DNA from 3 places in the Citrobacter sp. RHB25-C09 genome. Region 3 is predicted to be linked to each of the others. Evidence: riboswitches for the same ligand, from Rfam matches in the RefSeq annotation. Region 3 holds a riboswitch; each other region holds the start of a gene.
What was found. Region 3 has a riboswitch for thiamine pyrophosphate ahead of thiM (hydroxyethylthiazole kinase). Riboswitches for the same ligand answer to the same signal wherever they lie in the genome.

Region 1 (8,174 bases), 1.9 Mb from region 3:
GCAGGCTTGCATGATGACCTGGTTCTTACGGGCGATACCGCCGAGTGCCATGACGTTGTTGACCGCAATACCTTGTTCGGTAAAGCATTCCATAATGGCGCGTGCGCCAAACGCAGTGGCGGCAATCAAACCGCCGAACAGCGCCGGGGCGTCGGTAGCCAGATTCAAATCGGTAATAACCCCTTTCAGACGCTGGTTAGCATTCGGCGTTCGGCGACCGTTGAACCAGTCGAGCACCACAGGCAGGTGATCCAGTGACGGGTTTTTCGCCCACGCGTCTGTCAGCGCTGGCAGCAACTGTTTCTGACTGGCTTTGAGTTGCTCTTTCAGCTCCGGATGCTGCGCGGCAAGCTGTTCCAGCGGCCAGCCAAGGATGCGGCCAAACCAGGCATAAATGTCACCAAAGGCGGACTGACCGGCTTCGAGGCCAATGAATCCAGGCACCACGCTGCCGTCGACCTGGCCGCAAATGCCCTTAACCGCGCGCTCGCCAACCGAGGCTTTGTCGGCAATCAGAATGTCGCAGGTCGAAGTACCAATGACTTTCACCAGCGCATTTGGCTGCGCCCCCGCGCCAACCGCGCCCATATGGCAGTCGAACGCGCCACCGGAAATCACCACGCTTTCTGGCAAGCCGAGACGCTGGGCCCAGTCGGCACACAGTGTTCCGACGGGCAAATCGGCCGTGTATGTTTCATTGAACAAGGGGTATTGCAGGTGGCGGTTGATGAGCGGATCGAGTTCATCGAAGAAGCTGGCTGGCGGCAGCCCACCCCAGCTTTCATGCCACAGTGATTTATGCCCGGCGCTACAACGGCCCCGGCGGATAGCCTGCGGGCGCGTGGTGCCCGAAAGCAGGGCGGGTACCCAGTCGCACAGTTCAATCCAGGAAACGGCAGCCTGGGCGACGGCGCTATCCTCGCGAGTCACGTGCAGGATTTTGGCCCAGAACCATTCGCTGGAATAAATACCGCCGATGTAGCGCGAGTAATCCGTCTTGCCCGGCGTGTGGCACAGGCGAGTAATGGCTTCAGCCTCTTCTACGGCGGTGTGGTCTTTCCACAGCACGAACATGGCGTTCGGGTTTTCGGCAAATTCCTCTCTGAGCGCCAGCACGTTGCCGTCGGCGTCAATGGGCGCAGGGGTGGAGCCAGTGCTGTCAACGCCAATCCCGACGACGTCGGCACGCTGTGCGGCGCTAAGCGCAGCCAAAACGCTTTTTAATGCCGCTTCCATTGATTCAATATAATCGCGGGGATGGTGGCGAAACCGGTTATTTGGACCGTCGCAATACCGTCCTTCCTGCCAGCGCGGATACCACTCTACACTTGTGGCGATCTCTTCACCGGTGGCGCAGTCCACCGCCAGTGCTCGCACAGAATCACTACCAAAATCGAGGCCAATTGCAATCGCCATCGTCTTACTCCATCCAGAGATACGGGTATGGATAAACAGTAGTGAGTGGGGATAAAAACCGTCAGGCAGGATCCGCTAATCTTATGGATAAAAATGCTAGGGCATCGCAAAGTGTGACGCTGTGCAAAGAATCAATGTGGACATTTCTGCCGTAGTTATAGACACTTTTGTTAGTCGTTTTGGCGGCTTTCGTTGCGCTTAAATGTTACAAAATGCTTTTCACAAGCGGGGTTAAAGGTTCGTTGAAGCCCCGGGGCTGGCGCGACAAGGCGCTGACGCCACCGTTCTGTGGAATATGGACAATTTGTTTCCTCAAAGACAGTCAGGAGAAGTGAATTTATGGCTGAACCGCAAAATGATCCCCTCCTGCCGGGGTACTCGTTTAACGCGCATCTGGTGGCGGGCTTAACGCCGATCGACGCCAATAGCTATCTGGATTTCTTTATCGATCGTCCGTTGGGGATGAAGGGGTATATTCTCAATCTCACCATTCGTGGCGAGGGGGTGATCAAAAACCACGGCAAGCAATTTACCTGTCGACCTGGCGATATCATTTTGTTTCCGCCGGGCGAAATTCACCATTACGGTCGCCATCCCGACGCCAGCGAGTGGTACCACCAGTGGGTTTACTTTCGGCCACGTGCCTACTGGCAGGAGTGGCTGACCTGGCCGACCATCTTTGCCCAGACCGGTTTTTTCCGCCCGGATGAGGCCCATCAGCCGGACTTTAATGAACTCTTTGGGCAGATTATCAGCGCCGGGCAAGGGGAAGGGCGCTACTCAGAATTGCTGGCGATTAACCTGCTTGAGCAACTGCTGTTGCGCAGGATGGAGGCAATCAACGAATCGCTGCATCCACCGATGGATAATCGCGTGCGTGATGCCTGCCAGTATATTAGCGACCATCTGGCGGACAGCCATTTTGATATTGCCAGCGTCGCCCAGCATGTGTGTCTGTCTCCGTCGCGTTTGTCGCATCTGTTTCGCCAGCAGTTGGGGATCAGCGTATTAAGCTGGCGTGAAGATCAACGCATCAGCCAGGCGAAACTGCTGCTCAGCACGACGCGAATGCCGATAGCCACTGTTGGGCGCAATGTTGGCTTTGATGACCAACTCTATTTTTCGCGGGTTTTTAAAAAATGTACCGGGGCCAGTCCGAGCGAGTTCCGCGCCGGATGTGAGGAAAAAGTGAATGATGTGTCGGTTAAGATGTCATAACCTGTAACTATTCAGATAAATAGTGTCTTGACGAAGCAACTCCTGGTTTGCAGAATCCCAGCTTCGTAAATCTGACGGGCGAATTATGCAAGCATTGCTGGAACACTTTATTCTCCAGTCGGCCATGTACTCTTTGATTGCTGTGGCGCTGGTGGCCTTTCTGGAATCACTGGCGCTGGTCGGTCTGATTTTACCCGGTACGGTAATGATGGCCGGACTGGGTGCGTTAATCGGCAGCGGCGAGCTGAATTTCTGGCATGCGTGGCTGGCGGGTACGATAGGTTGTCTGCTCGGAGACTGGATCTCGTTCTGGCTGGGCTGGCGCTTTAAAAAGCCGCTGCATCGCTGGTCGTTCATGAAAAAGAACAAGGCACTGCTCGATAAAACCGAGCATGCCCTGCATCAGCACAGCATGTTCACGATCCTGGTGGGGCGGTTTGTGGGACCCACGCGTCCGCTGGTGCCAATGGTCGCCGGTATGCTCGATCTCCCTGTGCGCAAGTTCATCACGCCCAACATTGTCGGCTGCCTGCTCTGGCCGCCGTTTTACTTATTCCCGGGGATACTGGCTGGGGCAGCGATTGATATCCCGGCGGGTATGCAAAGCGGCGAATTTAAATGGCTGCTGCTGGCAACGGCTATATTGCTGTGGGTGGGCGGTTGGTTGTTCTGGCGTCTGTGGCGCAGTGGCAAAGCGGCGACCGATCGCTTAACGCGCTATCTGCCAAAAGGGCGTCTGTTCGTTCTGGCTCCGGTGGTTTTCGGCGCGGGAATGGTGGCGCTGGTGATGCTGATACGTCATCCGCTAATGCCGATGTACATCGATATCTTGCAGAAAGTTGTGGGCTTTTAGCGCCTTATCCGGCCAACAGGCCGCGCTGTCGTAGGCCGGATAAGGCGAAGCCGCCATCCGGCAACGTACTCAACCCCTTATTCCCAACAATACCGAGGCGCTGGCCCTGCCGCTGAGTAGCTCATCCGTTTCTCCCTGCCAGGCGATCCGTCCGTCTGCGACAACCACTGAGCGCGGAGCAATACGCGCCGCATCTTCCACACTGTGAGAAACCATTAGCAAGGTCAACTGCCGCTCGCGGCAGACGTCGCTCACCAGCGTGAGCATTTCCTGGCGTAGCGCGGGGTCAAGTGCGGAAAATGGCTCATCGAGCAGCAGCACCGGTTGCTCGCGTACCAGACAGCGTGCCAGAGCAACCCTCTGGCGTTGACCGCCGGAAAGCTCGCCGGGCAGACGCTGCATTAACTCACCTATCCCCATTTGCCGAGCGATGTGTTGCATCTTTTCACGCTGCGAGGCGCTTAACTTCAACCCGGGATCCAGTCCCAGTCCAATGTTTTGCTGTACATTCAAATGGCTGAACAGGTTATTTTCCTGAAACAGCATCGAAACCGGACGACGAGAAGGCGGCGTTGAGGTGTGATCTTCACCTTCGATTTGCAGGCTTCCACTGGCCGGGGAGATGAAACCGGCGATTAAATTCAGCAGGGTGCTTTTCCCCGCCCCGCTCGGTCCCAGAATGGCCACCTGTTCCCCTTTTTCCACCGATAGCGTAAAGCGCATCGGCAAATGGTGATAAAGCCAGGTGATATCAGTCAGTTTTAGCATGTCGCCCCGGTAACTTCTCAATGACGGTAAATAAGATAAAGCACAGTATTAGCAACGCCAGCGCGGTCACCGCGCCGTCCTGGCTGCGATAGGAGCCAATTTGCTGATACAGATAAAAGGGCAGGGTGCGGAAATCATCGTTGCCAAACAGGGCCACCACGCCAAAATCGCCAATGGATAAAACACAGGCAAAGGCCAGCGCCTGCGTCAACGGGCGCTTCAACGCGCGCAGTTCTACCACCTTTAACCGCTTCCAGCCCTCAATGCCCAGCGACTGGCAGAGCATCGTATAACGGGCGGTAACGTCACGCATCGGGTTTTCCAGCACCTTGATTGCATAGGGGATCGCCATGAGCGCATTGGTGAAAATCACTATGCCATCAGCCGATTCTGGCAGGCCAATCGTGTTGTTGAGCAGCAGGAAAAAGCCCGTTGCCAGCACAATACCCGGCATTGCGAGGATCAGCATGCCGCTGAGTTCCAGCGTTTGTCCTGCCAGCAAATGTTGGCGCGCACGCAGTTCGCGACTGCTCCACAGCAGCATCATGGTAAGGATGACGCACAGCAGGCCCGCTGCCAGTGCAATGCGTAAAGAGGTGCCGATCGCCTGCCATAATATCGGTTGGCTGAGCACATCGAGCAGATGACGATTCACCCCGTCAACGATCACCGCCAGCAGCGGAGGCAATAACAGCAGGAGCGCGAGAACGATCAGCACGGTGTCGGACACTCGACTGTGCAGACGTTGTTCGGGATCGCGCCATCCGTAAACCAGCGTGCTGCCCGGTGCAATGGCTTTGCTCAGGCGTTGACTGAACAGCACCAGCATCAGGCAGCACACCATCTGGATCAGCGCCAGCATTGCCGCTCGCGCGGGATCGTAGTCAAAGCTCAACGCCTGATAAATCGCCAGTTCAATGGTGGTGGCCTGCGGGCCGCCGCCGAGTGACAGCACGGTAGCAAAGCTGGCAAAACAGAGCATAAAGATCAGCGCGGCGACGGGGGGGATTTGCCGACGCAGCCAGGGCCACTCGACAAAGCGGAAGAAGTGCCAGCCGCGCATGCCAAGCTGCGCAGCAAGCTGACGCTGCTCGCCGGGGATATTTTCCAGCGACTGCAACAGCAGGCGACTGGCCATCGGCAGATTAAAAAAGACGTGCGCCAGTAAAATGCCCTGGAGCCCGTAGGGGGAAAACGTCCATTCCAGGCCGAAAAGCTGCCAGAGTGAGGCCAGCCAGCCCTGACGACCATAGACGCTGAGAATGCCAAAGACCGCTACCAGCACCGGCAGGATCAGTGTCATTGCGCACAGGCGTAGCAGCATCTCACGCCCAGGAAAACGGCGTCGGTAGAGCGCACGGGCAAGAAAAATCGCGGGCACCACCGACAGCACGGCGGAGAGAAACGCCTGCCAGAAGGAAAAGCGCACTACGTGCCACAGGTAACTGTCCTGCCAGAGCGCGAACCATTCTCCCTGCGGCGCATTGAGCCATAGTGCCAGAAACGCGGCAAGGGCCACCGCCACCATCAGCGCGGCGGCGGATATCCCTGGAATCAGCCAGCCAGGAATTAACGGCTGACGGCGCGTTGCCATTCGCTAATCCATGATTGACGCTGAGCTGCCACTTCGGCTGGTGTAAATTGCAGCGTGGTGGTGGGTTTGGTGAGTTGGTCGAACCCGGCTGGAAGAGGGATATTTGTTACGGGATACATCCAGTTGCCGGTCGGGATCGCGTTCTGGAATGCGGGTGAGACCATAAACGCCAGGAATTTCTCTGCCAGTTCCGGCTGTTTACTTGCCGCAGTCCGTGCCGCCACTTCGACCTGCAAATAATGGCCTTCACTGAAGTTCGCGGCAGCGTAGTGATCTTTTTTCTCTTCGATAAGATGGTAAGCCGGGGAGGTGGTATAGCTCAGCACCAGATCGCTTTCCCCTTTCAGGAACAGACCATAGGCTTCGCTCCAGCCTTTGGTCACGGTGACCGTTTTGGCCGTCAGCTTCTGCCAGGCTTCCGGTACTTTATCGCCATAGACTTTCTGCATCCACAGCAGCAGGCCGAGTCCCGGCGTGCTGGTGCGCGGATCCTGATAAATCACCCGCCACTTCTGGTCGCTCTCCACCAGTTCCTTCAGGCTCTTCGGTGGATTTTTGAGTTTGTTTTTGTCGTAAACGAAGGCGAAATAGCCGTAATCGAACGGCACGAAGGTGTCATTCGTCCAGCCGCCAGGTACGTTGACGGTGTCGCTGGCGATGCCGCTTTTTGTGAACAGACCCGTCTGCGTGGCTGCTTCAACCAGGTTATTGTCGAGCCCCAGTACCACGTCAGCTTTGCTGTTTTTCCCTTCCATGCGCAGACGGTTGAGCAGCGAAACGCCATCTTCCAGCGCGACCAGTTTCAGTTCGCAGTTGCAGTCGGCTTCAAAGGCTTTTTTGACTGACGGACCAGGGCCCCAGTCGGCGGCGAACGAGTCGTAGGTATAGACGGTAAGCACGGGCTTAGCGAAAGCGGGCGCTGCACACAGGAGTAAGAATGGAAGATATTTTTTTAACACTTTGCACCTCAATAGATGGGTGGCAAAGGATTTTGAGCGCTAGCCTCAAATCCCTTCGCCGGCATTATCCGGATCAGGTTCGACGGGTATTTCTCAGCCCCTACGCATCATTCTTCACGCTGCTTCTGCGTAGTTTTATCTGGCACCCCGTTGAGAACGGCCTAGTGTAATGATTTTGTTGCTAAGCAGCAATCATGGGTCTGGTGGCGCAAACCACGCTGATTTAAAGTCGAACCAGCCGAGGGTGTTCATGCGTAAACCACGCATACTGCGCTGTCCCTGAATAATCAGCCAGTGGTGGATCAGCGGTACAATTGCTTTGCTGGCAAGCAGCTGCTGGCACCATGTTGCCAGGTTCATCTCACCAGTACGCCAGCGTGTAGCATCCGCTTCCCAGTCTATTGGGATACAGTTTTGCAACAGCGGAACTTCACACAGGTGCGCAAATAATGAGAAGTCCAGCGGGAGTGTGAAGTTGGCGCTGTTCAGCCAGATATCACTTTCAATTTCCCCGGCGTGCCACTGATCGTAGTCGATCTCCTGGATTTCCAGCTTAACCTGCTGTTCAGCCAGTAACTGACTCATGATCTGTGCAATGATCTGATGCTCAACATGTTCGCGATAGTAGGTCAGCGTGAGGGTTTCCAGCCCGGCGGGTTTTTCGCCGTGTCCTGGGCGCGCGTGGTGCCAGCGGGGGAGCAGACCGTAAGCAGGGAACCAATGCCGCTGGTTCTGCTCGTCGGCGCAATAGAGTAAATTGCTGGGTGACAGAACCCGACTTACCCATTCCCGGACCTCACTATTTGCGCCCCGATGGGTTCTGGCGTCGAAGAGGAGATAATAACACCCCTCTTCCAGGCGACTTTCAATGGCTTTTTCGTCTTCCACCGGCCCCTTCAGCGTTAAACCGCCGTTCGGTTCCTCGCCAATATCAGGAAGGACCCAGACGTTAACTTCATCAATCAGCGCACGGTAGCCAAAGTAGTCGTCAAAGGCGTGAATTTTGAGCTGATTGCGGGTGTTACGCATTACCGCATAAGGGCCGGTACCAATGGGATGGCTGGAAAAATTGTTCAACGTCTCCCACTCGCGCGGCAGAATCATTGCGGGCACCTGACCGAGCAGCCACGGAAACCAGCGGTCCGGTTGGGAAAGCGTGATATCTAATGTCCAGTGTGTTGGCGACACAATTTCGCTGATGTGCGTATAAAGCGGTAGCGTCCGAATCCGCGTAAGTGAAGAGATAACATCGTCCATCTCCAGTTCGCGGCCATGATGAAACTGGATCCCCGGTCGCAGGAAAAATCGCCAGTGTAATGGGGAAATTTGCTGCCAGTGATGGGCAATATCAGCTTCCAGTTCCCCT
Region 2 (8,174 bases), 1.3 Mb from region 3:
CTTCAAGCCATTGTCCGCCGCCCTTGGTGAACAGCGTTACCGGCACGCGCCGACCATCGTTTTCACGCAGCAGGCCATCAACAATTTTGTGCATGTAATACAAGGAGAACTGCTGATAATCGCGTCCGGTCAGCACACCGCCCCAGGTGTCAAAAATCATCACCGACTGGGCACCCGCTTTGATTTGCGCGTTCAGATACAGCGTGACGCTCTTCGCCAGTTTGTCGAGCAGCGCATGCAGCGTATGCGGATCGGCATACATCATCTTTTTAATCACGGTAAACGCTTTGCTGCTGCCGCCTTCCACCATGTAGGTTGCCAGCGTCCACGGACTGCCGGAGAAGCCGATCAGCGGCACTTCGCCCTTCAGTTCACGACGAATCGTGCGCACCGCGTTCATCACGTAACCCAGCTCATCTTCCGGGTCGGGGATCGGTAATTTTTCCACGTCAGCTTTGCTGGCGACCGGCGCGGTAAAACGTGGGCCTTCTCCGGCTTCGAAGTAAAGCCCAAGTCCCATTGCATCCGGAATGGTCAGGATGTCCGAGAAGAGGATCGCCGCATCAAGCGGATATCGGCGCAGCGGCTGTAGCGTCACTTCACAGGCCAGCTCGGCGTTTTTGCACAGTGACATAAAATCGCCCGCCTGTGCGCGGGTGGCTTTATATTCCGGTAAATAACGGCCCGCCTGGCGCATCATCCATACCGGGGTGACATCAACGGGCTGGCGCAGCAGCGCACGCAGATAACGATCGTTCTTCAGTTCGGTCATTTTTGCAGTTCCTTATTGCGTCAGGCCGTCAGTTTACCATGTCATTCATATTCAGCCCGACATATTGCCACCGTATCTTCGATCAAGCGCCGTGCGACGGTGCCCGGCGGTGGCAACAGCGGTAAATTGTCGTAGCGATACCAGTTGGCCTCCAACAGCTCTTTCGGATCGATGACGATCTCGCCGCTGTCGTAATCCGCCATAAACGCGGTCATTAATGACATGGGAAAAGGCCAGGGCTGTGAGGTGATGTAGCGCAGATTCTTAACTTTTATCGCGCTCTCTTCCATCACTTCACGCGCAACCGCCTGTTCTAAGGTTTCACCGACCTCAACAAACCCGGCGAGTACAGTATGTACGCCATTGCGATGACGGGTATGCTGAGCGAGTAAAATCGAGTCGTCACGCCGAATAGCGACAATAATGCATGGCGCAATTTGTGGGTAGTAGCGTTCCCGGCAGTGATTGCAGAGCATCGCCCACTCGGTTTTGCTGGGGTGCATGGTATGCCCGCAATAGCCACAGAACTTATGCGAACGATAAAACTCCGCCAGCTGTACGCCCCGCCCCGCCAGTTGAAACAAGCCGACATCCTGATCAATAACCTGACGGACGGAGCCCATATCATGACGACGATGCTGATGAACTAACCAGACAGGTTCCCCCTCCCACTCACCGATATGCAGTGCTTTCAGCCCCGCAAGATCGAAATTTCCCGCATCGCCATGTGGTAATTCTCCACCGGGCAACCATAATTTTTGTTCATGACTGACGATCCACCAGCCGTGATCTAAATTTTCAATTATACGATCCATAGCTCTTGCACTACCTTAGCTTCACTGGCATGTTGCTAACATAATTTTTACAATTTTTGAGTGAGCAGTTTTAAAATCTAAACTTCTGGAGTCGAACATGTTAAACCAGCTGGAAAACCTGACAGAACGCGTCGGTGGAAGTAATAAACTGGTTGATCGCTGGCTGCATGTACGTAAGCACCTGCTCGTGGCTTACAACAATCTGGTTGGCATTAGACCTGGTAAAGAATCGTACATGCGATTGAATGAAAAAGCGCTGGATGATTTTTGCCAGAGCCTGGTCGATTACCTCTCCACCGGACACTTCAGTATTTATGAACGTATTCTGCATAAATTGGAAGGGAACGGTCAGCTTTTAGCAGCGACAAAGATCTGGCCGCTGCTGGAAGCCAATACGCAACACATCATGGACTACTACGATTCCAGCCTGGAAACCGCAATCGATCATGATAATTGCCTTGAATTTCAACAGGCACTGTCGGATATCGGCGAAGCGCTGGAAGCCCGGTTCGTGCTGGAAGACAAGCTGATTATGCTGGTATTTGAGGCCATGCATGAGAACGCCAAAATCAAACGGCCTGCTTGAGTTCTGCGCAGTTAACGCGTAGTTTACAAATGTCCCCCTCTCAGGAGGGGAAGTTATCTTGTCGGAGTGCCTGTTTTTCACCTAAGCCGACGTAATGCCTCAGGGCAGCACGAAGGAATAAGTGGAAAGGGCTGAGACCGTTAATTCGGGATCCGCGGAACCTGATCAGGTTAATACCTGCGAAGGGAACAAGAGTAATTCTGCTTTATGCACCAGCCTTCACGGGCGGCGCACATCCATTACTCCATCCGTCGTCTGGCAAGCCACGTCCTTAATTTTATGGAATGAGCTATGTCTGCCACTACACCATTGTCCCGCCGCGAACAGCGCGCACAGGCCCAACACTTTATCGATACCCTGGAAGGCACTGCTTTCCCCAACTCAAAACGCATTTATATTCCCGGCTCCAGACCCGATCTCCGCGTACCGATGCGGGAAATCCAGTTGAGTCCAACGCTTATCGGCGGCAGCAAAGAGAACCCGCAGTTCGAAGAGAACGAAGCGGTTCCGGTTTACGACACCTCCGGCCCGTATGGCGATCCTGACGTGACGATTGACGTGCAACAGGGCCTGGCAAAATTGCGCCAGCCGTGGATTGACGCCCGTAACGACAGCGAAGAACTGAACGACCGCAGTTCAGCGTACACGAAGGAACGTCTGGCCGATGACGGTCTGGACGAACTGCGTTTCACTGGCCTGCTGACACCAAAACGCGCCAAATCAGGACGCCGCGTTACCCAGCTTCACTATGCCCGCCAGGGGATCGTGACCCCGGAAATGGAATTTATTGCGATTCGCGAAAACATGGGGCGCGAGCGTATCCGCAGCGAAGTGTTACGCCACCAGCATCCGGGGGAAGGTTTCGGCGCACGCCTGCCGGAAAATATTACGCCGGAATTCGTTCGTGACGAAGTCGCTGCCGGTCGCGCCATTATTCCCGCCAATATCAACCACCCGGAATCCGAGCCGATGATCATTGGCCGCAACTTCCTGGTGAAGGTCAACGCTAACATCGGCAACTCGGCGGTCACCTCCTCCATCGAAGAAGAGGTGGAAAAACTGGTCTGGTCGACTCGCTGGGGCGCGGATACGGTGATGGACCTTTCCACCGGACGATATATCCACGAAACCCGTGAGTGGATCTTACGTAACAGTCCGGTGCCTATCGGTACCGTGCCGATCTACCAGGCGCTGGAGAAGGTTAACGGGATCGCCGAAGATCTCACCTGGGAAGCCTTTCGCGACACGCTGCTGGAACAGGCGGAACAAGGGGTCGATTACTTCACCATCCACGCCGGCGTGCTGCTGCGTTACGTGCCGATGACCGCGAAGCGCCTGACCGGTATCGTCTCGCGCGGCGGTTCGATCATGGCGAAGTGGTGCCTTTCCCATCACAAAGAGAATTTCCTCTACCAGCACTTCCGTGAGATTTGCGAAATCTGCGCCGCCTATGACGTGTCACTTTCTCTTGGCGATGGCCTGCGCCCCGGCTCGATTCAGGATGCCAACGACGAGGCGCAGTTCTCCGAACTGCATACGCTGGGTGAACTGACTAAAATCGCGTGGGAATACGATGTGCAGGTGATGATTGAAGGCCCGGGTCACGTGCCGATGCAAATGATCCGCCGCAACATGACCGAGGAGCTGGAGCACTGCCACGAAGCGCCGTTCTACACCCTGGGGCCACTGACGACCGACATCGCGCCGGGCTATGACCATTTCACCTCCGGCATTGGCGCGGCAATGATTGGCTGGTTCGGCTGCGCGATGCTTTGCTACGTGACGCCAAAAGAGCACCTCGGCCTGCCAAACAAAGAAGATGTGAAGCAGGGGCTGATTACCTACAAAATCGCCGCCCACGCCGCCGACCTCGCGAAAGGCCATCCTGGCGCGCAGATCCGCGACAACGCCATGTCTAAAGCGCGATTCGAATTTCGCTGGGAAGACCAGTTTAATCTGGCACTCGACCCGTTTACCGCCCGCGCGTATCACGATGAAACCCTGCCGCAGGAGTCCGGTAAAGTCGCGCACTTCTGTTCGATGTGCGGGCCTAAATTCTGCTCAATGAAAATCAGTCAGGAAGTCCGCAACTATGCCGCCGCACAGACCATCGAAGTGGGGATGGCGGATATGTCGGAGAATTTTCGCGCCAGAGGCGGCGAAATCTACCTCAAAAAAGAGGAGGCGTAATGTATCAGCCTGATTTTCCCACCGTGCCCTTCCGTTTAGGGCTGTATCCGGTTGTTGATAGCGTGGAATGGATCGCACGCTTACTGGAGGCTGGCGTGCGCACGATTCAACTTCGCATCAAGGATAAACGCGATGAAGAGGTTGAGGCTGATGTGGTCGCGGCCATTCAACTGGGACGTCGCTATGACGCCCGGCTCTTTATTAATGATTACTGGCGACTGGCAATTAAGCACAAGGCCTACGGTGTGCATCTGGGTCAGGAGGATCTGGAAACCACCGATCTTAATGCGATTCAGGCGGCAGGGCTGCGACTGGGCGTCTCGACGCACGATGATATGGAGATTGACGTCGCGCTTGCTGCCCGACCGTCCTATATCGCACTCGGGCATGTGTTTCCTACCCAAACTAAGCAGATGCCTTCTGCGCCGCAGGGGCTGGCGCAGTTAGCTCGCCACATCGAAAGACTTGCGGACTACCCCACCGTCGCCATTGGCGGCATTAGCCTGGCACGCGCGCCGGACGTGCTTTCTACCGGCGTGGGGAGCATTGCCGTAGTGAGCGCCATCACCCAGGCGGCAGACTGGCAAGCCGCCACGGCGCAGTTACTGGCGATAGCAGGAGCGGGCGATGAATGATCGTGACTTTATGCGCTACAGCCGCCAGATCCTGCTGGCCGAAATCGCCGTTGAAGGCCAACAAGCACTGCTTGCAAGCCGTGTACTGATTATTGGCTTAGGCGGTTTAGGTTCCCCCGCCGCGCTGTATCTGGCGGGAGCGGGCGTCGGTACGCTGGTCCTGGCCGATGACGACGAGGTGCATATCAGCAACCTGCAGCGGCAGATCCTGTTCACCACTGAGGATATTGCCCAAGCCAAGTCGCAGGTAACGCAGCAGCGACTGGCGCAGCTTAACCCAGATATCACGCTGGTGGCTCTACAACAGCGTTTAACGGGCGATGCCCTCAACCATGCCATCGCGCAAGCCGATGTGGTACTCGACTGCACCGATAATATGGCCACACGCCAGGAGATCAACGCGGCATGTGTGGCAAACGATACCCCGCTGATTACCGCCAGCGCTGTCGGTTTTGGCGGCCAACTTATGGTACTCACGCCGCCCTGGGAACAAGGCTGCTACCGCTGCCTGTGGCCGGACGACGAGGAGCCAGAGCGCAATTGCCGCACTGCTGGCATCGTCGGCCCGGTTGTTGGGGTGATGGGAACGCTACAGGCGCTGGAGGCAATTAAATTGCTGAGCGGCATGGCAACGCCTGGCGGTGAATTGCGCCTGTTTGATGGTAAAACCAGCCAGTGGCGTTCGCTGGCTTTGCAGCGTGCCAGCGGCTGTCCGGTATGCGGAGGCCGAGATGCGCATTCAGTTTAATGATGAACCGATGCAATGTGCAGATGAACTATCGGTACACGACCTGCTGGTTCAGTTAAATCAGCTCAAACCGGGCGCTGCGCTGGCGCTGAATCAACAGATCCTGCCGCGCGAACAGTGGCGGCAACACATCGTGCAGGAAGATGACCACATCCTGCTTTTTCAGGTAATTGCAGGAGGTTGAGATGTTATGTATCGCCGATAAGACTTTTGATTCGCATCTTTTCACGGGAACGGGAAAATTCGCCTCCTCTGCGCTGATGATTGATGCGATCCGCGCTTCGGGGAGCCAACTGGTGACGCTGGCGATGAAGCGTGTGGATTTACATAAGCCAGGCGATGCCATTCTGGCACCGCTCATCGACGCGGGCGTCACGCTTCTGCCCAATACTTCCGGCGCGAAGACCGCCGAAGAGGCTATCTTCGCCGCCCAACTGGCGCGTGAAGCGCTGGGAACAAACTGGCTGAAGCTCGAAATCCATCCCGATGCCCGTTGGCTGTTACCTGATCCTATTGAAACGCTGAAGGCCGCCGAAGCGCTGGTCAAACAGGGATTTGTTGTACTGCCCTACTGCGGCGCGGATCCGGTACTGTGTAAACGTCTCGAAGAAGCGGGCTGCGCGGCGGTGATGCCACTCGGCGCGCCTATTGGTTCTAATCAGGGCCTGGAAACCCGCGCGATGCTGGACATCATTATTCAGCAAGCGACCGTTCCGGTGGTGGTCGACGCCGGGATTGGCGTACCCAGCCATGCGGCACAGGCACTGGAAATGGGGGCTGATGCAGTGCTGGTTAACACGGCAATTGCCGTGGCGGACGATCCGGTAACGATGGCAAAAGCGTTCCGACTGGCAGTGGAAGCGGGCTTGCTGGCGCGTCAGGCCGTTCCGGGCAGTCGCAGCAGTCAGGCAAACGCCACCAGCCCGCTGACCGGCTTTCTGGAGGCGCAGGCATGAAAACGTTCACCGACTACTGGCAACAGCTGAACTGGGACGACATCCGCCTGCGTATTCACAGCAAAACGGCCGCCGACGTTGAGCGAGCGCTGAACGCCGCCCGTCTCAGCCGCGACGATATGATGGCGTTGCTGTCACCTGCGGCAAGCGCATTTCTTGAGCCACTGGCGCAGCGTGCCCAGAAGCTTACTCGACAGCGGTTCGGCAATACTGTGAATATGTACGTCCCGTTGTATCTCTCTAATCTTTGCGCCAATGACTGTACCTACTGTGGTTTTTCCATGAGCAACCGCATCAAGCGCAAAACGCTCGATGAATATGAGATTGCGCGCGAATGTGCGGCCATTCGTGAAATGGGCTTTGAGCATCTTCTGCTGGTCACCGGTGAGCATCAGGCAAAAGTAGGAATGGACTATTTTCGCCTTCATTTCCCCGCAATTCGCCAACAATTTGCCTCATTGCAGATGGAAGTTCAGCCATTATCCGAAGCCGAGTATGCTGAACTGAAAACGCTGGGGCTGGACGGCGTGATGGTTTATCAGGAAACGTACCACCCGGCGATGTATGCAAAGCATCATCTGAAAGGGAAAAAGCAGGATTTCTTCTGGCGCCTGGAAACGCCGGACAGACTTGGGCGCGCTGGAATCGACAAGATCGGCCTGGGTGCGCTAATTGGCCTGTCCGACAGTTGGCGAGTGGATTGCTATATGGTCGCTGAACATCTGCTGTGGCTTCAGCAACAGTACTGGCAGAGTCGTTACTCCATTTCCTTTCCGCGTCTACGCCCGTGCGCGGGAGGCATTGAACCTGCCTCAATCATGGACGAACGCCAGTTGGTGCAAACCATTTGTGCATTTCGCCTGCTGGCACCTGACATTGAACTGTCGCTCTCCACGCGGGAATCCCCGTGGTTTCGCGATCGCGTGATCCCGCTGGCGATTACTAACGTCAGCGCATTTTCGAAAACGCAACCAGGAGGATACGCGGACAATCACCCGGAACTGGAACAGTTTGCGCCGCATGATGACCGCCGTCCCGAAGCTGTCGCAGCCGCCCTTTCCGCTCAGGGATTGCAGCCGGTATGGAAAGACTGGGATGCGTTTTTGGGGCGCGCCTCGCAACGCTTATGAAGCAGGATGCAAGTGCATAACTCTTTTCCGAGCCGCTACGAAAGAGAGCAAACGGGAGGTTGTGGTCCGCCTCTCGCTTTTTTTATCGTATGGCCGTCAGCAGCAGTGCTGTCCAGGGCGAAAGGCTTCTCCCTCGTTTCGCCCTGCCTTCCTGTGAAAAAAGTGATAGTTAGCTGTCATCATTAATAACGAAACGACAGTAATTTGTTTTTAAGATAACTCATAATGGACTATATCAGAAAGATTATAATTGTAGGCATCTTGTCCTGCTGTACCGAATACTCACTTTGCTTCAGGACCTCTCTCTTCAGGAACAATGAACAATAATGGCTCGTCATTCCA
Region 3 (8,174 bases):
TCTCTGGTTCAGTCCTGGATTGACGATGGCGACACGACGATCCCGCCTGAAAGAATCCAGGTGCCATTTTTATTGACCCCTCCCGTTGTACGCATTAAAGGTAAATCAGGGCAGCAAATTAAAATCAAGAAAATGCCTAATTCGTTACCTGCCGACAAAGAAAGCCTTTTCTATTTTAACGTGCTGGATATTCCGCCGAATGTCAGCGAGCAGGAAGGGAAAAACACCCTGAAATTTGCCATGCAGAACCGCTTAAAACTGGTATATCGGCCGAAAGGTATTGCAACGGTAACGCAAGATAGTATTAAAAAAATCGCCTTGATAAAAAAACAGGGCGCAATGCAAATTAAAAATGACACGGCTAACTGGATCACCGTCCCTAAAATTGATGTGCATAATGTTCAGCTTAATGCCAAAACCATTTTGCTACCGCCTTTGTCCAGTCAATCTGTTACGTTGAAATCCAGTTCCAGCAGTCATTATAACATCACTATTATTGACGATCGTGGGAATTATGTCAGCGATATGGTGCGGGTTAAATAATATGAGGTGTGGCCATGTTACGGAAAACTCCGCTAGCTTCTGCGATATTTATATTGCTTTTCTCGTCTCCTCTGTTTGCGGAGGAGGAGACGTTTGATACCCATTTTATGATGGGGGGGCTGAAAGGCGAAAAAAGGAGTCGTTTTATCATAGATGCTGAAAAGCCTATGCCCGGCAGCTACGGTTTAGACCTCTATGTGAATAATGAGTGGGGCGGCAAATACGAGTTAAATGTTAAGGATGAACCTGACAATACCTGTTTAACGCTGGATATCCTGCAACAACTGGGCATAAAAACGGAGAACCTTAAGACGGTTAACGAAAGTCGGTGCGTGCCTTTAAAAGCTGCTGTGCAGGGTGGCGATTATGTTTTTGATATTGGCCGTTTTCGCCTCGACCTGAATGTGCCTCAGGCCTGGGTGAACGAACGGGAGTATGGCTACGTTGAGCCGGAAAACTGGGATCGCGGTATTAATGCACTGTATACCTCGTATTACGTCAGTCAGTACTACAGTGATTATAAAAATGCAGGTAACAGTAAGAATACGTTCGCTCGTTTTAATAGTGGCTTGAACCTGCTTGGCTGGCAGTTGCATTCGGACGCCAGTTACAGCAAAACTGACGATAATAGCGAAGAATGGAAGAGTAATACGCTCTACCTGGAACGCGGGATCCCGGAAATTACTGGAACGCTACGCGCAGGGGAAATGTACACGTCATCTGATATTTTTGATGCAGTTCGCTTTCGCGGGATCCGCCTGTATCGCGACATGCAAATGTTGCCGAACTCTAAGCAGAATTTTACGCCCGTCGTGCAAGGGATCGCGCAAAGCAACGCCCTGGTCACGATTGAGCAAAACGGCTTTATTGTGTACCAGAAAGAGGTGCCGCCGGGACCGTTTGCGATTGCAGATTTGCAACTGGCAGGCGGTGGAGCCGATCTGGACGTTAGTGTCAAAGAAGCTGATGGCAGCATTATCACTTATCTGGTCCCTTACTCATCTGTTCCCAATATGCTCCAGCCTGGCGTAGCGAAATACGATTTCGTTGCCGGTCATAGTCATATTGAAGGTGCAAGTCATCAAAGTGATTTTGTGCAGGCCAGCTATCAGTATGGCCTCAATAACCTGTTGACCCTCTACGGTGGCACGATGCTGGGGGATAATTATAATGCGTTCACACTGGGCACCGGTTGGAATACGCGTATTGGCGCCGTTTCTCTCGACGCCACACAGGCGTACAGTAAACAAGACAATGGCGATGTTTTTAACGGACAAAGCTATCAGATAGCGTGGAATAAATATCTCTCGCAAACCCGAACGCGTTTTGGTCTGGCGGCGTATCGCTATTCGTCCCGTGATTATCGCACCTTTAACGATCATGTCTGGGCAAATAACAAAAATAACTACCAGCGCGACGAGAATGATATCTACGATATTGCTGATTACTATCAGTATGATTTTGGCCGTAAGAACAGTTTCTCCGCCAATATCAGCCAGCCGCTTCCTGAGCGCTGGGGGACTTTTTCATTAAGTACTCTGTGGCGTGATTACTGGGGGCGCAATGGTAACAGCAAAGACTATCAGTTGAGCTATTCCAACAGTTGGCAACGACTGACCTATACGCTGTCTGCCAGTCAGACCTACGACGAAGATCATCATGAAGATAAGCGTTTCAACCTCTTCATTTCGATTCCCTTTGACTGGGGCGATGGTGTGTCTGCGTCCAGGCGCCAACTGTATCTCTCGAACTCCACCACTTTTGATGAGGGCGGCTTCGCGTCAAATAACACCGGGCTGACCGGTACTGCGGGCGAGCGCGACCAGTTTGCTTATGGTGTAAACCTGAGTCATCAGCGACAGGACAGTGAAACAACCGCCGGAACGAACCTTACCTGGCGGGCACCCGTGGCAACATTAAGCGGCAGCTATAGCCAGTCGTCAGACTATACGCAGAGCGGTGTGAGCGTTTCGGGAGGCGTTGTTGCCTGGTCTGATGGCGTGAATTTCGCCAACCGTCTTTCCGATACGTTTGCAATCATTGAAGCGCCGGGGTTGGAAGGCGCTTATATCAATGGACAGAAATATCGGATGACCAATGCCAAAGGCATGGTGCTCTACGACGGCTTAAGCGCCTATCGCGAGAACCGTCTTACTCTGGATATTTCCAATACGCACAGTGAAACCGAATTGCAAGGTAACCGCAAAAGCGTTGCTCCCTATCGCGGGGCTATTGTTAAAGCGCGGTTCGATACCGATCAGCGCAAACCCTGGTATTTCAGAGCGCTCAAAGCGGATGGTTCTCCTTTGACCTTCGGCTACGAGGTAGAAGATCAACAGGGCAATAACATCGGCGTCGTTGGCCAGGGCAGCCGGTTATTTATTCGAACCAATGATGTGCCGGAAATAATCAAGGTCGCCGTTGATAAACAGCAGGGACGTTACTGCACTATCGCTTTCAATAAAGAGATTGATGCAAACAAGACCTATACCTGCCAATAAAAGGATCATGACGATGAAATGGATACTCTTCGCGATGCTCACCCTGTGCTCATTTTGGGCGCAGGCCGATAAATGTGACTTTATTCCACCGGATAGCATTAATGGAGAATATACGTTCACCCCGAATGCCATGACGGGCACCCTTGACGGCGGGCTTTTTGCGGCGGGTCAGAATGACACGATTGTATTGTCTTGCAACTCGACCGTGAATGCGTGGTTGAAGGCAGTCATGGCCATCATTCAGAGCGATAAATTTGCCTTTCGGGTGGGCAGCAAATACTACATTATCTCTTTTAGCGTTGACTATCAGCAACAGAGCCAGATCCCGGCAAAAGCGAAATATACGCTGTCAGATTTTTTCGATATGGCAGGGTTAGTCCTTCACTATTCCATCGTGGAGGCTGACTCTCCTGGCGGCGCAAAGGTGATACTGCCGGGGGCCATTATTCCGTTAGTGACCACGTTGAATCTGGATTATTGCCAGGGGAATGTCACAAACTGCGCTCTGGACAAAAAAATCAATTACACCATCAATTTTCTTATGGATCTCGATATTACGACCTGTGCGTTTGGTGACCAGGAGATTGATTTGGGCACTATAAATATCAACGACCTGAATAAAAAGCCGTTCGAACTTCATCCCGTACAATTTACCTGTCAGGGGAGCGGTTCAGGAAGTCTGAAATTTACCCCGGATAACGTTGTGTTCTATTTTGAACCGATCAGTCCATTGGCGACGGATGCCGTGACGTTGACCAATGACTATGGCACATCTTCCGCCAGTGCAGGTGCGGTGGGATTTCAGCTATCAATGGATGGAACGACAAGTATTGGATATGGCAGTTCCCACCCCTACACGTCGTCAGCAGTTACGGGAGGCACCGTGCCAATAAATATCTACGCACGAACTCGAACCTATGAAGGGAAAGTGACGGCAGGTGAAGCCATGAGCAGAGTGAAAGTGGTTGTCGATTATCATTAAAACGTGTTCAAAGCAGACCATTTACGCACCCTTATGCGGGTGCGTTTTTTTAGCGATGATAAAAAATTTCGCCATCATAGGCTTTAATGATCTTGCCATCAGCGTCGCCGATCAGCACATACGCGCCCCCCATGTAAGTCCAGTGCGTTCCGGCGTCCGGTGCAGGTAAATTACGCAATTGCCACTGTTTGATATTGTATTCACTGGTGCGATACATTTCCGGCACCGTATCGCCCGGTTTGAAATGAATGAAGTCGGCGACAAAGCTGCTGAGTTCGTATTGATCGATCCCCTTGGTGGCAGCAGTTGCAGCAGGTGCGGCCCACACCGTACTGGACAGGAGGAACAGCGTGCCCAGCACCCATTTATTTTTCATACTTCTACGCTCTCCAGTGTTAAGTCTGCTAAATCAGTTGTGTATCTTTCCCGTGATGCAATACACCTGACAAGCACGTGATTGTGAAATTCCCATAAATATCGTAACAAATGTAACCTTACGCTCTCTCTCCCCCTTCAATATAGAATATATCCGGAATTGGTCGTGGAGATTTACCTGCCCCTTTCAGCCCTTGCAATAGGGTTTTGATTACCTTAGGCTGCATGCACTACATCTCTTTTATGTAGTTTGACTCGGGGTGCCCTTCCTTGCGAAGGCTGAGAAATACCCGTACCACCTGATCTGGATAATGCCAGCGTAGGGAAGTCAGACACTGCTCGTGTCACTTCTTCGCGCGGGCAGGAGCGTAATCATGCAGCCTGACCTGCACAGCCGCACCCTGGCGGCTCGTACCTTGCAACAATTCCGTATTCTTTCACCCTTAACGCATTGTATGACCAATGATGTTGTACAGAGCTTCACTGCCAATACGCTGCTGGCGCTGGGCGCTTCACCGGCAATGGTGATTGAACCTGAAGAAGCCAGACAGTTTGCCAGCGTGGCCGATGCGCTATTGATCAATGTCGGCACGCTCACACAGTCACAAACAGCGGCAATGCACGCGGCGGTTACACAGGCGCATACCGGAAAAACGCCGTGGGTGCTGGATCCCGTTGCGGTGGGCGGACTCGATTTTCGTCGCCGCTTCTGTCTTGAGCTGCTTTCTTTACAACCAGCCGCCATTCGTGGCAACGCGTCGGAAATTCTCGCGCTGGCAGGAATGGCAGCCGGTGGGCGCGGTGTCGATACGACGGATACCGCCATTGCGGCCTTACCCGCTGCACAAGCGTTGGCAAAGCAGGTTGCGGCTATCGTGGTGGTGACAGGTGAAACGGATTACGTCACAGACGACCAGCGTACCATCGCCGTGTCAGGGGGGAACCCTATGATGACGAAAGTCGTCGGCACTGGATGCGCGCTCTCTGCGGTAGTTGCGGCCTGTTGCGCGCTACCGGGTAATTTGCTGGAAAACGTGGCTTCAGGCTGTAGCTGGATGAAACAGGCCGGTGAGCGCGCAACGGCGGAATGTCACGGGCCGGGCAGCTTTATTCCGGCGTTTCTTGATGCGCTTTACAACCTGGATGCGGAGGTGCAGTTATGAAACGAATCAATGCGTTAACCATCGCCGGCACTGACCCCAGCGGCGGCGCGGGCATTCAGGCCGATCTTAAGACATTTTCTGCTCTTGGCGCTTACGGTTGCTCAGTGATTACGGCGCTGGTGGCGCAGAATACGCGCGGCGTTCAGTCGGTATACCGGATCGAACCCGATTTTGTTGCTGCCCAGCTCGACTCAGTGTTCAGCGACGTTCGCATTGATACCACCAAGATCGGGATGCTGGCAGAAACGGATATTGTTGAAGCTGTTGCGGAGCGTTTGCAGCGTCATCAGGTGCAGAGTGTGGTACTCGATACGGTCATGCTGGCAAAAAGTGGCGATCCACTGCTCTCTCCATCTGCTGTTGCGACGTTGCGTACCCGCCTGTTACCGCGGGTGTCGATCATCACACCGAATCTGCCGGAGGCTGCCGCACTCCTGGATGCACCACACGCCTGTTCAGAAAAAGAGATGCTGGAACAGGGGCGAGCACTGCTGGCAATGGGGTGCGGTGCCGTGCTGATGAAAGGGGGACATCTGGATGATGAACAGAGCCCTGACTGGCTCTTTACTGCTTCCGGTGAACAGCGCTTTACTGCGCCGCGCGTGATAACCAAAAACACCCACGGCACCGGCTGTACACTGTCGGCGGCACTGGCCGCTTTACGTCCGCGTCATGCCGGATGGGAGGATACCGTTCAGGAAGCGAAAGTCTGGCTCTCTGCCGCGCTTGCCCAGGCGGATACGCTGGAAGTCGGGGAAGGTATTGGCCCCGTCCATCATTTTCACGCCTGGTGGTAGCGTCAATAATTTCAACATGTGCTTTACGTCGTTGATTGTAAAAATTAATGAATTGAAATATAGCTGCCATGTAAAGTACGTGGCAGTAATCCTTGTTAATATGTGAGCTGTTTTTAATAATTACTTACGATTGAACTATGTACTTGCAAACAAATTGCTTTTGCGGATTTTAGCAATTATTATCCGCCGCATTCGTTAAAGCGAATCATTAATATACAATAAACTAATCAATGTTGCCTGTTTTATCACTGGGTAATATCGGATTTTATTAATATATTTGCTCATTAAATTCAGTTAAGTTAACTAATAGGGGAATCAATATTTTGACTCTTCCCCATGCGCGCTAATGCAACAAAACTCCAACACCAAATAAAGAACATACACAACAGTATATATAAATGAAAAATAAAATATTTTTCCCTTTTTTGATCATTGCTATGAGTCAGTTGACAGGGTGCGTCCTTTTTCCTGGGCAGCACCTTAGTCTTTCGCAAAAAAATATGATTTATCAGCCAAATGATAATGAAGATATTGATAAGCGGATCGATGTTTATTCAATAACGCCTTCTTTAATAGATTCACTGCGCCCGGCACTGATGAAATCTCAGCCTAACACGAAGCTGGATGAACAGTTGAAACGTTGGGAATATCAAATCGGTCCTGGTGATATTCTGACAATTACCGTTTGGGATCACCCAGAGTTAACCACACCTGCGGGACAATATCGCAGTGCCAGCGATACCGGAAACTGGGTGAATTCCGATGGAACGATTTTCTACCCGTACGTGGGGAAACTTAAGGTTGCCGGAAAAACCGTATCTCAGGTTCGCGAAGCCATTACGGACCGCCTGGAAAATGTCATCGAAAGCCCGCAGGTTGACGTGAGTGTCGCGGCGTTCCGTTCGCAAAAAGCTTACGTCACTGGTGAAGTGCAAAAGTCTGGTCAGCAGCCGATTTCAAATATTCCTCTTACCGTGATGGACGCGGTGAATGCGGCAGGCGGGTTATCCGCTGATGCGGACTGGCGCAACGTGGTCCTGACGCATAATGGCCAGGATATGCCAGTTTCTTTGTATGCCCTTATGCAGCATGGCGATCTGACCCAGAACAGGTTGCTTTACCCAGGCGATATCTTGTTTGTTCCGCGTAATGACGCGCTGAAAGTGTTCGTGATGGGCGAAGTGGTGAAGCAGAGCACCCTCAAGATGGACCGCAGTGGCATGACCCTTGCCGAAGCGTTGGGAAATGCCGGCGGCTTGAATCAGGATATGGCCGATGCAACGGGGGTTTTTGTCATCCGTTCGGCGCTGAAAAACCGGAAAGCGGGGAAAATCGCCAATATTTATCAGCTCAATGCCAAAGATGCCTCGGCGATGGTGCTGGGTACCGAATTTCAACTGGAACCGTATGACATTGTGTATGTCACTACAGCACCTGTGTCGCGCTGGAATCGCGTGATTTCACAACTTATTCCGACGATCAGTGGAGTCCACGATCTGACCGAAACCGTTCGGTTTATCAAATCCTGGCCTGAATAATGTTCAGTTCGATTCTGGTGATTTGCACAGGCAATGTCTGCCGCTCCCCACTGGGGGAGCGGTTGCTACGTCAACGCTTGCCGGGAATGCGGATCGACTCCGCTGGCACACATAGTCTGGCTGGTAAGCCTGCCGACATCCGCGCGCAAAGGGTTGCCGCTGCGAATGGGCTTTCGCTTGACGGCCATGTTGCCCGCACGCTAACCCGACAAATGTTTAACCACTATGACCTGATTCTGGCTATGGCTCCGGAGCATATTCGGCATATCACCCGT

Region 1: linked by a shared signal. The riboswitch ahead of thiB (thiamine ABC transporter substrate binding subunit) and the one ahead of thiM (hydroxyethylthiazole kinase) in region 3 are both predicted to bind thiamine pyrophosphate.
Region 2: linked by a shared signal. The riboswitch ahead of thiC (phosphomethylpyrimidine synthase ThiC) and the one ahead of thiM (hydroxyethylthiazole kinase) in region 3 are both predicted to bind thiamine pyrophosphate.

The regions. Positions count from the first base shown of each region.
Region 1 is NZ_CP057483.1:842,620-850,793, forward strand. Features, by position in the region: gene araB (ribulokinase) at 1-1,416, opposite strand, end outside; gene araC (arabinose operon transcriptional regulator AraC) at 1,756-2,634, shown strand; gene HVY19_RS04020 (DedA family protein) at 2,720-3,487, shown strand; gene thiQ (thiamine ABC transporter ATP-binding protein ThiQ) at 3,557-4,255, opposite strand; gene thiP (thiamine/thiamine pyrophosphate ABC transporter permease ThiP) at 4,239-5,849, opposite strand; gene thiB (thiamine ABC transporter substrate binding subunit) at 5,825-6,808, opposite strand; TPP riboswitch at 6,841-6,968, opposite strand; gene sgrR (HTH-type transcriptional regulator SgrR) at 7,001-8,174, opposite strand, start outside.
Region 2 is NZ_CP057483.1:4,070,941-4,079,114, forward strand. Features, by position in the region: gene hemE (uroporphyrinogen decarboxylase) at 1-772, opposite strand, end outside; gene nudC (NAD(+) diphosphatase) at 814-1,587, opposite strand; gene rsd (sigma D regulator) at 1,685-2,173, shown strand; TPP riboswitch at 2,226-2,378, shown strand; gene thiC (phosphomethylpyrimidine synthase ThiC) at 2,465-4,363, shown strand; gene thiE (thiamine phosphate synthase) at 4,363-4,998, shown strand; gene thiF (thiazole biosynthesis adenylyltransferase ThiF) at 4,991-5,746, shown strand; gene thiS (sulfur carrier protein ThiS) at 5,730-5,930, shown strand; gene thiG (thiazole synthase) at 5,932-6,702, shown strand; gene thiH (2-iminoacetate synthase ThiH) at 6,699-7,832, shown strand; gene HVY19_RS19305 (sensor domain-containing diguanylate cyclase) at 8,159-8,174, shown strand, end outside.
Region 3 is NZ_CP057483.1:2,761,521-2,769,694, reverse strand. Features, by position in the region: gene HVY19_RS12970 (fimbria/pilus periplasmic chaperone) at 1-543, shown strand, start outside; gene HVY19_RS12965 (fimbrial biogenesis outer membrane usher protein) at 558-3,044, shown strand; gene HVY19_RS12960 (fimbrial protein) at 3,058-4,026, shown strand; gene HVY19_RS12955 (RcnB family protein) at 4,076-4,402, opposite strand; TPP riboswitch at 4,648-4,744, shown strand; gene thiM (hydroxyethylthiazole kinase) at 4,776-5,564, shown strand; gene thiD (bifunctional hydroxymethylpyrimidine kinase/phosphomethylpyrimidine kinase) at 5,561-6,361, shown strand; gene HVY19_RS12940 (polysaccharide export protein) at 6,760-7,899, shown strand; gene HVY19_RS12935 (protein tyrosine phosphatase) at 7,899-8,174, shown strand, end outside.